Linked DNA regions of Methylotuvimicrobium sp. KM2. The protein of the gene in region 2 interacts with the protein of the main gene of each other region in a pairwise test. Links are inferred from orthologs where the notes say so. Each region holds a gene or a part of one and is shown on either strand. Other genes may lie near its edges.

Evidence for each region.
Region 1: the proteins of uvrA (region 2) and uvrB interact in binary tests that used the Escherichia coli proteins (3 or more experiments, as listed by UniProt). The link is inferred for Methylotuvimicrobium sp. KM2 from one-to-one orthologs.

What each region holds. Positions count from the first base shown.
Region 1 is NZ_CP150634.1:1,078,187-1,084,303, forward strand. What follows is about bases 1,246-4,217. They hold uvrB (excinuclease ABC subunit UvrB), read left to right. Parts: upstream 1,246-1,712; coding sequence 1,713-3,722; downstream 3,723-4,217. Other genes in these bases: WJM45_RS04795 (pyridoxal phosphate-dependent aminotransferase), read right to left, coding at 1,246-1,628; WJM45_RS04805 (transglutaminase family protein), read left to right, coding at 3,950-4,217. Also shown: more of WJM45_RS04795, read right to left, coding at 447-1,245; more of WJM45_RS04805, read left to right, coding at 4,218-4,792; WJM45_RS04810 (hypothetical protein), read right to left, coding at 4,839-5,222; WJM45_RS04815 (bifunctional diguanylate cyclase/phosphodiesterase), read right to left, coding at 5,595-6,117. UniProt on the Escherichia coli protein: The UvrABC repair system catalyzes the recognition and processing of DNA lesions. A damage recognition complex composed of 2 UvrA and 2 UvrB subunits scans DNA for abnormalities.
Region 2 is NZ_CP150634.1:2,849,464-2,856,511, reverse strand. The notes cover bases 988-4,359. They hold uvrA (excinuclease ABC subunit UvrA), read right to left. Parts: upstream 4,005-4,359; coding sequence 1,188-4,004; downstream 988-1,187. Other genes in these bases: WJM45_RS11985 (DUF2231 domain-containing protein), read left to right, coding at 4,178-4,359; WJM45_RS11995 (hypothetical protein), read left to right, coding at 988-1,041. Also shown: WJM45_RS12000 (rhomboid family intramembrane serine protease), read left to right, coding at 1-588; more of WJM45_RS11995, read left to right, coding at 715-987; more of WJM45_RS11985, read left to right, coding at 4,360-4,933; WJM45_RS11980 (phosphoribosylanthranilate isomerase), read left to right, coding at 5,325-5,951; trpB (tryptophan synthase subunit beta), read left to right, coding at 5,956-7,048. UniProt on the Escherichia coli protein: The UvrABC repair system catalyzes the recognition and processing of DNA lesions. UvrA is an ATPase and a DNA-binding protein. A damage recognition complex composed of 2 UvrA and 2 UvrB subunits scans DNA for abnormalities.

The DNA of each region.
Region 1 (6,117 bases), 1.8 Mb from region 2 along the record:
CAACTCCTGAATTTATATGAAGGGCTTAACCCAGCCTTAACATTGCGCGTCAATAGGTTATTGAATAATATGCAATAATTAATTTTATGGCGCTACAAAGTTAAATTTGGCATGATTTTTAATTATTATATTTCAATAGCATAGGCGGTAGGCACTATACTTGTTAAAGCTGGGTTAAGTGTCGGAGCATTCGCCAAATTTGAATATGATCTAGTTTGGCGAAGCGTCCGACAGCATTTTTTCTTATACCTTTCGCACTTCAAATTTCGGCAGTGCCGGAGGAGGCCTCGGGGTGCTCGGTAAAGGCTTTGCCAGCATGGAGCTGGCATAGAGCCTACAGGGACGTATTCACGGCGTCCTTTGACGGGCACCCCGAGGCCGAATTTTCATCTACGATGAGTATAATTCGTTCGATTCCTAGAGTAATGACCGGTCCGGTCCGCTTTTCAAACCGCCTTTTTAATTCTCTCCAGCGCGTTCTCCAAGTTTTTCATGCTGGTCGCAATCGAGATTCTGACGTGGCCTGGGCAGCCGAAGGCAGAGCCAGGCACCAGCGCGACACCGGCATTTTCGATCAGGTATTCTGAAAAATCCAGGTCATCTTTGATGTTGTCCATTTTGGCGATTGCTTGTTCGACGTTCGGGAATACGTAGAACGTGCCGTCGGTTTCAAGGCAATCGATGCCGTCGAGTTTGTTCAGTTCCGAGACGACGAAATCATGGCGTTTCTTGAATTCGGTCATCATCATATCGATGAAGCCTTGATCGCCGGTTAGCGCGGCTTCTGCGGCATATTGCGAAATCGAAGTCGGATTCGAGGTGCTTTGCGATTGAATGGTGCCCATCGCTTCGATTAGGTCGGCAGGCCCTGCCGCATAGCCGATGCGCCATCCGGTCATCGAATAGGCTTTAGATACGCCGTTCATCACGAGGGTGCGGTCGTAAAGTTCCGGGCAAGCGTTTAGAATATTGACGAAGCTGCCTTTTTGCCAAAGGATATGTTCATACATATCGTCGGTTGCGATGACAATTTCGGGATAATTTTTCAATACGTCGCCGAGCGCTTTTAGCTCGTCGAGTGAATAGGCGACGCCGGTCGGATTCGACGGGCTGTTGAGGAAAATCAGCCGGGTCTTGTCGGTAATCGCCGCGCGCAGTTGTTCCGGCGATATTTTAAAGTGCCGCGTCTGTGTCGTTTCGATGACGACCGGTACGCCGCCGGCCAGCAGCACCATGTCGGGATAAGAGACCCAGTACGGCGCAGGAATGATCACCTCGTCGCCTTCGTTCAACAGTGCTTGCGTCAGGTTGTAAGAGCTCTGCTTGCCCCCGCACGAAACTAGAATTTGCTTGGCTTGGTAATCGAGGCCGTTGTCTTTTTTGAATTTGTCAATGATTGCTTGTTTCAGGCTTGGCGTGCCGCCGACCGGAGTGTATTTCGTAAAGCCTTTGTTCATCGCCTCGATCGCGGCGGCCTTGATATGATCCGGTGTGTCGAAGTCCGGTTCGCCCGCGCCGAGGCCGATAATGTCCTTGCCGGCGGCGCGCATGGCGGCGGCTCTTGCTGTGATCGCCAGTGTCGGTGATGGTTTAACGGATTGAACTCTGCCGGAAAGTTTTATGCTCATAAGTACCTGTCAAATCAATGTAAAAGTAGACATGATTATACTCTATGTATAATAGCTGTTGAAATTCCATTAGAGAGTGAGTGTGTGAAAAAGGCATTTAATATTCAAGGCCGATTTCAACCGGCAGGCGACCAACCGGTGGCAATTAACCAATTGGTCGAAGGATTGCACGACGGCGAAGTGCATCAAACCTTGCTCGGCGTGACCGGCTCGGGCAAGACTTTTACGATTGCCAATGTTATTAACCAAGTGCAGCGTCCGGCGATGATTCTGGCGCCGAATAAGACATTGGCCGCGCAATTGTACGGCGAGATGAAGGAGTTTTTTCCGGAAAATAGCGTCGAGTATTTCGTGTCGTATTACGACTACTATCAACCGGAAGCCTATGTGCCGGCTTCGGATACCTTCATCGATAAAGATGCTTCGCTGAATGAGCATATCGAACAAATGCGTTTATCGGCGACCAAGGCGCTGATCGAACGCGAGGATACGATCGTCGTCGCGACCGTGTCGGCGATTTACGGCTTGGGTGAACCGGAATCGTATTTTCAAATGGTCTTGCATTTGGTGCGCGGCGATTTGATCGATCAACGCGCGATCGTCCGCCGTTTGGCTGAAATGCAATATACGCGCAACGAAACCGAATTGCGCCGCGCGACTTACCGCGTTCGCGGCGAAGTCATAGATATATTTCCGGCGGAATCCGAGCAGGAGGCGCTTCGTATCGAGTTGTTCGATGATGAAATCGAGCGACTGTCGCTGTTTGACCCGTTGACCGGCGAAATTAAGCAGCGTATTGCGCGTTACACGGTCTACCCGAAGAATCATTACGTCACGCCAAGGGATCAATTGTTGGCAGCAGTTGACGCGATTAAAATCGAATTGAAAGCGCGTCTCGAGCATTTGTATTCGCTGAATAAATTGGTAGAAGCGCAGCGCTTGGAGCAACGGACCTTGTTCGATCTCGAAATGATTTTGGAGGTCGGCTATTGTTCCGGTATCGAAAATTATTCACGTTATCTGTCCGGTCGCGGCCCGGGTGAGCCGCCGCCGACGATGTTCGATTATTTGCCGGATAATGCCTTGGTCATTATCGATGAAAGTCATGTGACGATTCCGCAGATAGGCGCGATGTATAAAGGAGATCGCTCGCGTAAAGAAACCTTGGTCGAATACGGGTTCAGATTGCCTTCGGCGCTTGATAACCGCCCGTTGACCTTCGAAGAGTTCGAAGCAAAATCCAGGCAGCGAATTTATGTTTCGGCAACGCCAGGACCTTATGAAAAAGCGCATTCCGGGGTCTTTGTGGAGCAGGTTGTCAGGCCGACCGGCTTGCTCGATCCGGAAATCGAAGTCCGTCCCGCAACGACTCAGGTCGATGATTTGTTGTCGGAAATCACTAAGCGGGTTAAGGTCAACGAGCGCGTCTTGGTCACAACGTTGACCAAGCGCATGTCCGAAGACTTGACCGAATATTTGGCCGACCATGACGTGCGCGTGCGTTACTTGCATTCGGACATCGATACCGTCGAGCGCGTCGAGATCATTCGCGATTTGCGGCTCGGCAAATTCGATGTGTTGGTCGGTATCAATTTACTGCGGGAAGGTTTGGACATTCCCGAGGTTTCGTTGATTGCGATTTTGGACGCCGACAAGGAAGGTTTCTTGCGTTCGACCGTGTCGTTGGTGCAAACGATAGGCCGTGCGGCGCGTAATGCACACGGTAAGGCGATTTTGTACGGCGATAAGATCACGCGCTCGATGCAACAGGCAATCGATGAAACCGTGAGACGCCGCGAAAAACAGAGCCGTTTCAACGAAATGAATAATATTACGCCGGCAACGGTATTCAAGTCGGTTAAGGATATTTTGGAAATCGCGATTCCGGGCGCCGGCTTTCAACCGGTTGCGAAGGCCGTAGCCGTGACCGAGCCCGATGCGGACTATAAAGCGATGACGCCCAAACAAAAAAGCAAAAAGCTCAAGCAAATGGAAGAGCAAATGTATAAGCATGCTCGGAATCTGGAGTTTGAAGAAGCGGCGCGTCTTAGGGATGAGATTAAATTGTTGCAGGAGATTTATGTTAAAGGTTAAAGGTGAAAGGGGAAAGGGGAAAGAGGAAAGAGGAAAGAGGAAAGAGGAAAGAGGAAAGAGTGTTGGTGGGTTTAGGGGGCACCCTTAAGTTAAGGGAAACTTGTCGTTCGGCAGGCTTTTGAGGCGCATTCGATCCTGAGCCAGCATTAATTATTCTGTGAAGGTGCTTAAAGGTATTGGGTTTAGTGGGTGATGGTTTATTTGTTGTGGTTTTGGGAGGATAGGCAATGAAATATAAATTAGGTTGCGATCTCGAATATCAGGTTGATTCCTTTAGTACGTTTATTTTTAATTTTCGAATCGCGCAGATCGACTGCCAAAAGATCATTAACGAGCATCTGCAACTGAATCCTGCTATTCCTGTTGATGAGTTTGCGGCGCCCGTTTTAGAAAATCGATATTTCAGAGTCAATGTGTCGGCGGGAACGAATCTGCATGTTTCGTATCGTGCGGAAGTCGAAATGTCGCATTTTTACGGGGATCCGAATAAGATCATGGAAATTCAGCCGGCGGATTTGCCGAAAGAGACCTTGCCTTACCTTTATCCCAGTCGCTTCTGTCAATCGGACCGGTTAGTTAACCTTGCGCTTTCGGAGTTTGGTGGAGAGCAGATGGGTTACTCCAGAGTTACGGCCATATGTAATTGGATTTTTGATAAGGTTTATTATCAATACGGAACCAGTAGCTCGCATACTTCCGCATTCGATACCGCTACCGAGCGAATCGGGGTCTGCCGGGATTTCGCGCATTTGGGAATCGCGTTTTGCAGGGCCTTGAATATTCCGGCGCGGTTTGTCTCCAGTTATGCCTATGGGTTGACGACGCCCGATTTTCACGCCTGTTTCGAAGCCTATTTGGGTAATCGTTGGTATTTATTCGATGCTACTCGCCAGGCGCCGCAGAACGGTATCGTGCGTATCGGCACGGGACGCGATGCCGCCGATGTTTCAATAGCCACAATCTTCGGAAATGTTTCGATGAACGAAATGCGTATTTTTATCGAGCATGTTCCGGATCCGGATTGCCCAGGAATTCCGGAGCCGACGACAGAGGCCATTGCGATTTTATGAGTGTTGAGTTTTGCCGGGTTCTTCAAAATGAGCGGGCTGTTTGGTTTTATTGCTCGCCATAAACCCTTTTCATCAGCGTCAGGAACCATTGCGGGCGGAAGATGACGATGAATAGCGCGATTAGACTGACGGTCGGTATGGGGCCGATATCGAGCAGCATGAATACTATCATCGCCAATAAGAGTTGAAGCCGGGCGGCGGCTGACGCATGGTTTTTGCGCCTCGGATTGCCGACGGATGCGCCAGAGCTATCCGGCGAGGTGGGGTTTTGCCGCGAATTCCGATAGATATTATCGACGAGGGTTTTAAACCAGCGAGGGCGGAATAGCGCGACGAACGCGCCAAGCGTTGAGGCTATCGGAATCGGCCCGATGCTAGCGATTCCGATCAGAATCAATGCAAAAACGCACTTCAAGCGTATCATTGTCATTCTATATATCCTGCTATCACGATTTTGTTCGATGGTTCGGAAATGGCTAAAACGTTAAACATCAGCGTAACGCGACGCATCGGTGCCGTCAATTCGCGGTTTAGCTAGGAGCTTGTCCGAGGCATCATTTTCGCCCACAGACGCGTCACCGCCTCCTTTCGGCGCGCTGACGGCGGCACCCTGCACATCCGCAAAACCAACGCCCGGAAACCGAGTTGGCGAAAATCTACCGCAACTTGAATCTTGATCCGCCTAGTATTTTAAATTTAAGTGTCAGGCACGGGTTAAGAGTCCCGACAGTAGCTCGTTAGAGCAGCTGTATATTTCCGTTGTTTATTAAACTTTTTCCGTTCGGCGGCGGTCTTCGCTGCATTAGATGCCTATGACGGAGCCGAAATTTGAAGCCGGAACGGGGGCGGAAAACAAAGAACCTTGTCCATAATCGCAGCCGGCAGCGGTCAATATGTCGCATTGATCGATTGTTTCCACTCCTTCGGCAATGACTTTCATGCCAAGCCTATGGGCCATGGAAATAATGGCTTCGCAAATGGCGTTATCTTGAGTTTTTTGAGTTAAATTGCACACGAAAGATTGATCGATCTTGATGTAATTGATATCAAATCTTTTAAGATAAGGTAGAGATAAAAAACCGGTTCCGAAATCGTCAAGAGATAACCGGATATTTGCGTTTCTGAATTCAAGTAATCGATCGAAAATGATTTTGTCGTTTTTCAAGAATTCTTTTTCTACGATTTCGAGCACGATGCTCTCGGCAGGCAACTTTATCTCCCGCAAATAATCGATCCACCCTGAATTCGCGGTGCTCTTGTTTTTTAACTGTAGAGGAGAAACATTGAGGCTTACTTGGAATTTTTCATGGAAGGCGGTGTGCCAT
Region 2 (7,048 bases):
ATTCCCGATCAATTGAAACACCGTTTGACTTATCTATTCGGCATGGTGCCGTTGCGTTATTCAAGTCCCGCTTGGGCGGCTCATTTCGGCTTGCCCCCCGATTATTATTTATCGTTTTTGACCAGTCTTTTTTTGCATGGAGGTTGGTTGCATTTAGTTACTAACATGTTGTTCATGTGGATTTTTGCCGATAATGTCGAAGACCTGATGGGCAGGGGGCGCTTTTTGGTTTTTTATGTAATTTGCGGATTATCGGCTCAGGCCTTGCAGTTTTATTTCGATCCCTATTTAACGATACCGGTCGTTGGCGCATCGGGAGCCATCGCCGGCGTATTGGGGGCTTATTTTTTTCTATATCCGTTTGAGCGCGTCATTGTTTTTATACCGATCTTATTTTTTCCATTGGTTTTTCATGTGCCGGCGATAGCTTTTTTGGGGTTTTGGATCATTCTTCAATTGCAAAAAGCCACGACTTCGGTGATGTTTGATGGCGTGATGGTTGATGTGGCTTGGTGGGCGCATTTAGGTGGTTTTATTGCAGGGGCGGTTTTATATCGGTTTTTCCTGCGTAACGAGCCTGAGCAATAAAAAATGAAATTGGAACGCATTTCTGTATAATAAGCGCCTTTTAAAGGCTTGCCCTTTCACGATTAAAGGGCCGAACATGTTGCGGCCTTCGAGGCTTCTTAGTATTGTCGGGAAATTAAAATTACAATGAAAAATATTAATGTCGCATTAGTTAGACTTCTCCAGTTCGTCGTATTCGTTCTGTTTACATTTATGGTATTGATTTATTTCGGAGCGATGGTTTTATTGCCGCTGGATGCCGCCGTGCTATTGATCAAGTTGTTGACCTTGTTCGGTTTAAACGGATTTATTGCGGCTTTTATTGCGATTCCTATAGTGGCTTATTTAGGTTTGAGAGTCTATCGAATTCCTGGTCTTGTCAAAATGGTCATCGATACCGGAGTCGAATTGGTCAACACCGGCAAAGGTAAAATCGATGCGTTCAACGCGATAGCCGAATCGGAAAAAGTATAACGCTTTTGCAATGTAAAAAAGGCCGGAAAGAGCGTTCTTTCCGGCCTTTTTTGTTTTCAATACTTATTTCGTAATATTTATCTAGAAAGATATGAAGATAGCGAATAAGATTGAGCCGCGTTAAAAAATCGAGTCAATTCGCCAAATCAGCTAAAAAATCGTTTTAAATAATGCCCGGTATGCGAGGCGTTGTTTTCACTCAGTTGTTGAGGTGTGCCTTCAGCGACCAATGTGCCGCCTCCGTCGCCGCCTTCCGGCCCCATATCAATAATCCAATCTGCCGTTTTGATCACGTCCAGGTTATGCTCGATGACAATCACGGTATTGCCGTGATCGCGTAGTGTATGCAAAACGCGCAATAATTGTTTGATATCGTGGAAATGCAGGCCGGTTGTGGGCTCGTCGAGAATATAGAGTGTTTTGCCGGTATCGCGTTTCGACAGTTCCTTAGCGAGCTTGACGCGCTGCGCTTCGCCGCCGGAAAGCGTGACTGCATTTTGTCCGAGCGTGATGTAATTCAATCCCACTTCGGTCAAAGTATGGAGTTTTTTGGATAACACCGGGACGGCGCTGAAAAATTGCGCGGCGTCCTCTACGGTCATGTCCAATACTTCGTTGATTGCTTTGCCTTTGTAGCGAATTTCCAGCGTTTCACGATTATAACGTTTACCGCCGCAGACGTCGCAATGTACGAAAATATCCGGCAAGAAATGCATTTCGACTTTGATGACTCCATCGCCTTTGCAGGCCTCGCAACGGCCGCCTTTGACGTTGAAACTGAAGCGCCCCGGGGTGTAACCGCGTGATCGGGCTTCGGGCGTTGCCGCGAATAATTCCCGGATGGGCGTAAAAATTCCGGTATAAGTAGCCGGATTCGAGCGGGGCGTTCGGCCTATCGGGCTTTGATTAATATCGATGACTTTATCGAAATATTCAATGCCTTCGATTTCATCGCAAGGTGCGGGCAGGGCGCCGGCTCGATTGATTGCGCGCGCAGCATAGCGGTAGAGCGTATCGTTGATGAGCGTCGACTTTCCTGAGCCGGATACGCCGGTAATACAAGTGAGTAGACCGACCGGCAGAGCAATATCGACGTTTTTCAGGTTATTGCCTTGAGCGTTGCGGATCACGATGCGCTTTTCCGGGACGACCGGCGTCGTGTTTTCCGGAATCGCAATCATTTGTTTTCCCGACAAATACTGGCCGGTCAGCGAGTCGGGCGAGTCGATGATGTCTTGCGGCGTCCCCTGTGCGACGATTCTACCGCCGTGAATACCGGCGCCGGGGCCGATATCGACGATATGATCGGCCGAGCGAATCGCATCTTCGTCGTGCTCTACGACGATTACGGTATTACCCAGATCCCTGAGCCGGAACAAAGTATTCAACAAGCGATCGTTATCGCGCTGATGCAGGCCGATTGACGGTTCGTCGAGCACATACATCACGCCGACTAAGCCTGCGCCGATTTGGCTTGCCAGTCGGATACGTTGCGCTTCGCCGCCGGACAACGTATCGGCGCTACGATCGAGAGTCAGATAGTCCAGCCCGACATTGACTAAAAATTCTTGTCGTTCGACGATTTCCTTGATAATTTTCGCAGCTACTTCGCCCTGTTTTCCAGGTAAGTCCAATTCTTCGAAAAACTGTAAAGATTTGCGAATCGGAAAACGGGTAAGTTCGTGCAAGGGGCTTTCATTGACGAAAACATGGCGGGCGGCCTTATTTAGACGCGCTCCGCCGCAGTCGGGGCAGGTTTTTTGCGATAGATATTTGGCCAGTTCCTCACGGACCATCGGTGAGTCGGTTTCATGGTAACGGCGATCCATGTTCGCAATGATGCCTTCGAAGCTGTAGCGCTTGGTTTGGCCGGCGCGCGGACCGCCAAGTAATTTGAAATCGATCGCTTCGTTGCCGCTGCCGAACAATAATACTTTTTTGATGTTGTCCGGTAGTTCCTGATAAGGGATTTCCGGATCGAAACCGTAGTGTTCGGCCAGCGAGCAGATAATTTGATAATAATAAGCGTTGCGCCGGTCCCAGCCTCGAATCGCCCCGCCGGCTAGGCTGATGTTGGGATTATGCACCACCAATTCCGGATCGAAGTGTTGACGAACACCAAGTCCATCGCAAGTTGGGCACGCGCCTTTCGGGTTGTTGAACGAAAAAATGCGCGGTTCCAATTCGCTGATGCTGTATCCGCAGTGGGGGCAGGCGTAGCGTTCGGAAAACAATAAGGTCGTGTTGTCGTCCATGGAAACGGCCAGCGCAATACCGTCTGCGATGCGAAGCGCTGTTTCGAATGACTCGGAAAGGCGCAATGCGATGTCGTCACGAATTTTGAATCGATCGACGATCACTTCGATCGTGTGTTTTTTCTTGGGGTCGAGCGCCGGCGTTTCGTCGAGATCGTATACGGCGCCGTCAATACGTGCTCTGATAAAACCTTGCGCGCGTAAATCCTCGAACAATTGCAGGTATTCCCCTTTGCGCTGGCTGATGACGGGCGCCAATAACATCCAGCGACCGCCTTCCGGTTGTTCGAGCACGCTATCTACCATCTGGCTGACGGTTTGGGCGGCTAATGAAACGTTATGGTCAGGGCAGCGAGGCGTGCCTGCGCGGGCATAGAGTAAACGCAAGTAATCATAGATTTCGGTAATTGTGCCGACCGTCGAGCGAGGATTGTGGGAGGTCGATTTTTGTTCGATCGAAATCGCCGGGGACAGTCCTTCGATATGATCGACATCCGGTTTTTCCATCATCGACAGGAATTGCCGGGCATAGGCGGACAGGGATTCGACATAACGCCGTTGGCCTTCGGCATAAATCGTGTCGAAAGCCAGTGAGGATTTGCCGGAACCGGAGAGGCCGGTAATGACAATCAAGGAGTCGCGGGGCAAATCCAGGTCGATGCTTTTTAAATTGTGGGTGCGCGCGCCGCGAATGCTGATGGTGTCCATTGATGAAATGTCGCTTTAGGAAACAGGCCGCTAATATACGGCGAAACCGGGCCGATTTCAAAGCTCGGTAGGATGAAGGCTTACAAGTCAGCTTTATCGCTTTCAAACAGTTTGCAATTCCGAAGATTTCGAGTACATTGTGTTTATTCGAAACCTAACATAGCGTAATTGATGTGAATCACTTTTATTCTTTTCAAATTCATGGCGGCGCCGATCATGGCGGCGGGGTAGCCGAGTCTGTCGGGCATTTTTTGGGATTTCTGGAAAGTCTGGCGGCTCAAGAACCTTCGGACATATTTGCGAGCATATTTCCGGGAATCGCAGAACTGGATAATATTCATCCTTTGCTAGTACATTTTCCAATCGCTTTATTGATCGGTTTTTTTATTCTCGACTTATTGGGGACTTTGATTCGTAACCCGGTTTGGCGCAGTGCCGCTTCGGCGATGCTTTATTTTGGGACGATTGGCGCAGCAGTGACTGTTTATACCGGTTTGCAAGCCGGCGAAACGGTTGCGCACGGGGGTAATGTTCATGACATCATGGAAAGGCATGAGCAAATTGGTATTACGGTGTTGAGTTTATCGGCGTTATTATCGGTTTGGCGTCTGTTGGCCGGTAGTTCGCTTAAAGGTGCTGCAAACGGTTTTTTTCTATTGCTGTCGGCGGGTCTGTCTGTGTTGGTCGTTTTGGGCGCCGATTTGGGCGGATTAATGGTCTATCGTTACGGCGTTGCGGTCGAAGGGGCCATCGATCCTCAAGAAGCCAGTGAGCATGAGCACGGGCAACCGCATGTCAATGAGCATGGCCATGATTCCGGTCATGATCATTCGCACTCGGATTCGTCTCAGAACCATCACTCCAGTGATAGTCATCTAAATCCAAACGATCACGAGCATTCCGAATCAACTCATACCCATACTCATTAGTCGTTGTATTGCTCATCGTAGATAAAAACTCGGCCCCTCATCTAGCGTTAGGTGAGGGGCGGCATGGAGCTGGCATAGAGCCTAGATGGACGTATTCACCCAGCGCCTAAATTATCCCAGACCGCTAATCATAGCCAATGGGTTATGGAATTTAGGTGCTGGGTAAACCCATCCATCGGGTTTAACGGCAGCTCGATCGCCAGGGATGGCGTGAATGCAGATTTTGCATGGAGCAAAAATCTGCCTTGCCGCCGACATCCTCGCCAAGCACACCCGCACCCTGTTTTATCCTCAAATTAAGAATTGTTGAGGTCATTTTAGCCTTAGTTTAGGGCTTTTGTTTTATGTTATTCTATCCGGCTAAATTTTTTATTAAATATCTTATCTCTTTATGCGTACTCGCGTTAAAATTTGCGGCTTTACCCGGGTTAATGACGCAGTCCGTGCGGCGCATCTAGGCGTGGATGCGATCGGGTTGGTTTTTTATCCGTCTAGCCCAAGAAATATTGATATCGATCAAGCGCTTGCGATTGTCGAGGCTTTGCCTCCCTTTACCAGTGTTGTCGGTTTGTTCGTCGACGAGCAAGAGGCGCGTATTCGTGAAGTGTTGAGCCGGGTGCCGATCGACTGTTTGCAATTTCACGGCGATGAGACGCCAGATGCTTGCGAGCTGTACAATAAGCCTTATATCAAGGCAATTAGGATGCGACAGGACGTTGATATAGCTGATTTGGCTAAACGGTATTCCGGAGCCGCCGGTTTGTTACTCGATGCGTATCATCCGGGAGTGAAAGGCGGTTCCGGAAACCGTTTTGATTGGGATTTGATTCCGCAGTCTTGTCCGAAACCGATTATTTTGGCCGGCGGTTTGGAACCCGGCAATGTCACGCAGGCAATGGAGTCGGTCGGCCCTTATGCATTGGACGTCAGCAGCGGCGTGGAATCGGAAAAAGGTATTAAGGATGCCGGTAAAATGGCGGCATTCGTAAGAATAATTAACGAGGGTAATAGAAGTTAGCAACATGACACAGCATTATAACTTGCCGGACGAGCGCGGACATTTCGGTCCTTATGGCGGAAAATTCGTTGCCGAAACATTAATGGGGCCTATTCAAGAGTTAGAAGAGGCTTATCTGCGCTATATGCAGGATCCTGAATTTTTAACCGAACTGGATGCCGATTTGCAGCATTATGTCGGGCGTCCTTCACCGCTTTACCATGCCGAACGCTGGAGTCGGCATTTAGGCGGAGCGCAGCTTTATTTGAAACGAGAAGACCTCAATCATACCGGCGCGCATAAAGTTAATAATACGATCGGACAGGCGTTATTGGCTAAGCGCATGGGAAAAACCCGGATCATCGCTGAAACCGGTGCGGGTCAGCATGGCGTGGCTACGGCTACTGTCGCTGCCAGATTGGGACTCGAGTGCGTTGTTTATATGGGGGCGGTCGATGTCGCCCGACAGTCCTTGAATGTTTACCGGATGAAACTGCTTGGCGCAAAAGTCGTTGCGGTCGAATCGGGTTCGAAGACTCTGAAAGACGCGTTAAACGAGGCGCTCCGTGATTGGGTTACCAATGTCGACAATACATTCTACATCATTGGAACGGTAGCAGGACCTCATCCTTATCCTGCGATGGTGCGCGATTTTCAAACCGTGATCGGACGTGAAGCCAAAGAGCAATGTTTGACCATGACCGGGCGGTTGCCCGATGCGCTGGTCGCTTGTGTCGGGGGCGGGTCGAACGCGATCGGTTTGTTTTATCCTTTTATCGACGATGCGTCGGTCAAAATGTACGGCGTCGAAGCGGCCGGAGACGGCGTCGAAACAGGACGTCATTCTGCTCCGCTTTGTGCGGGACGTCCGGGAGTTTTACACGGCAATCGGACTTATTTGATCGAGGATGATGATGGTGAAATCATCGAAACGCATTCAATCTCGGCGGGCTTGGATTATCCCGGCGTCGGACCCGAACATGCTTGGTTGAAAGACAGCGGGCGCGCCGAATATGTCAACATAACCGATGATGAAGCCTTGAAGGGTTTTCATGATTTAACCGAAATGGAAGGCATTATTCCTGCGCTGGAATCGAGTCATGCGATTGCTTATACGA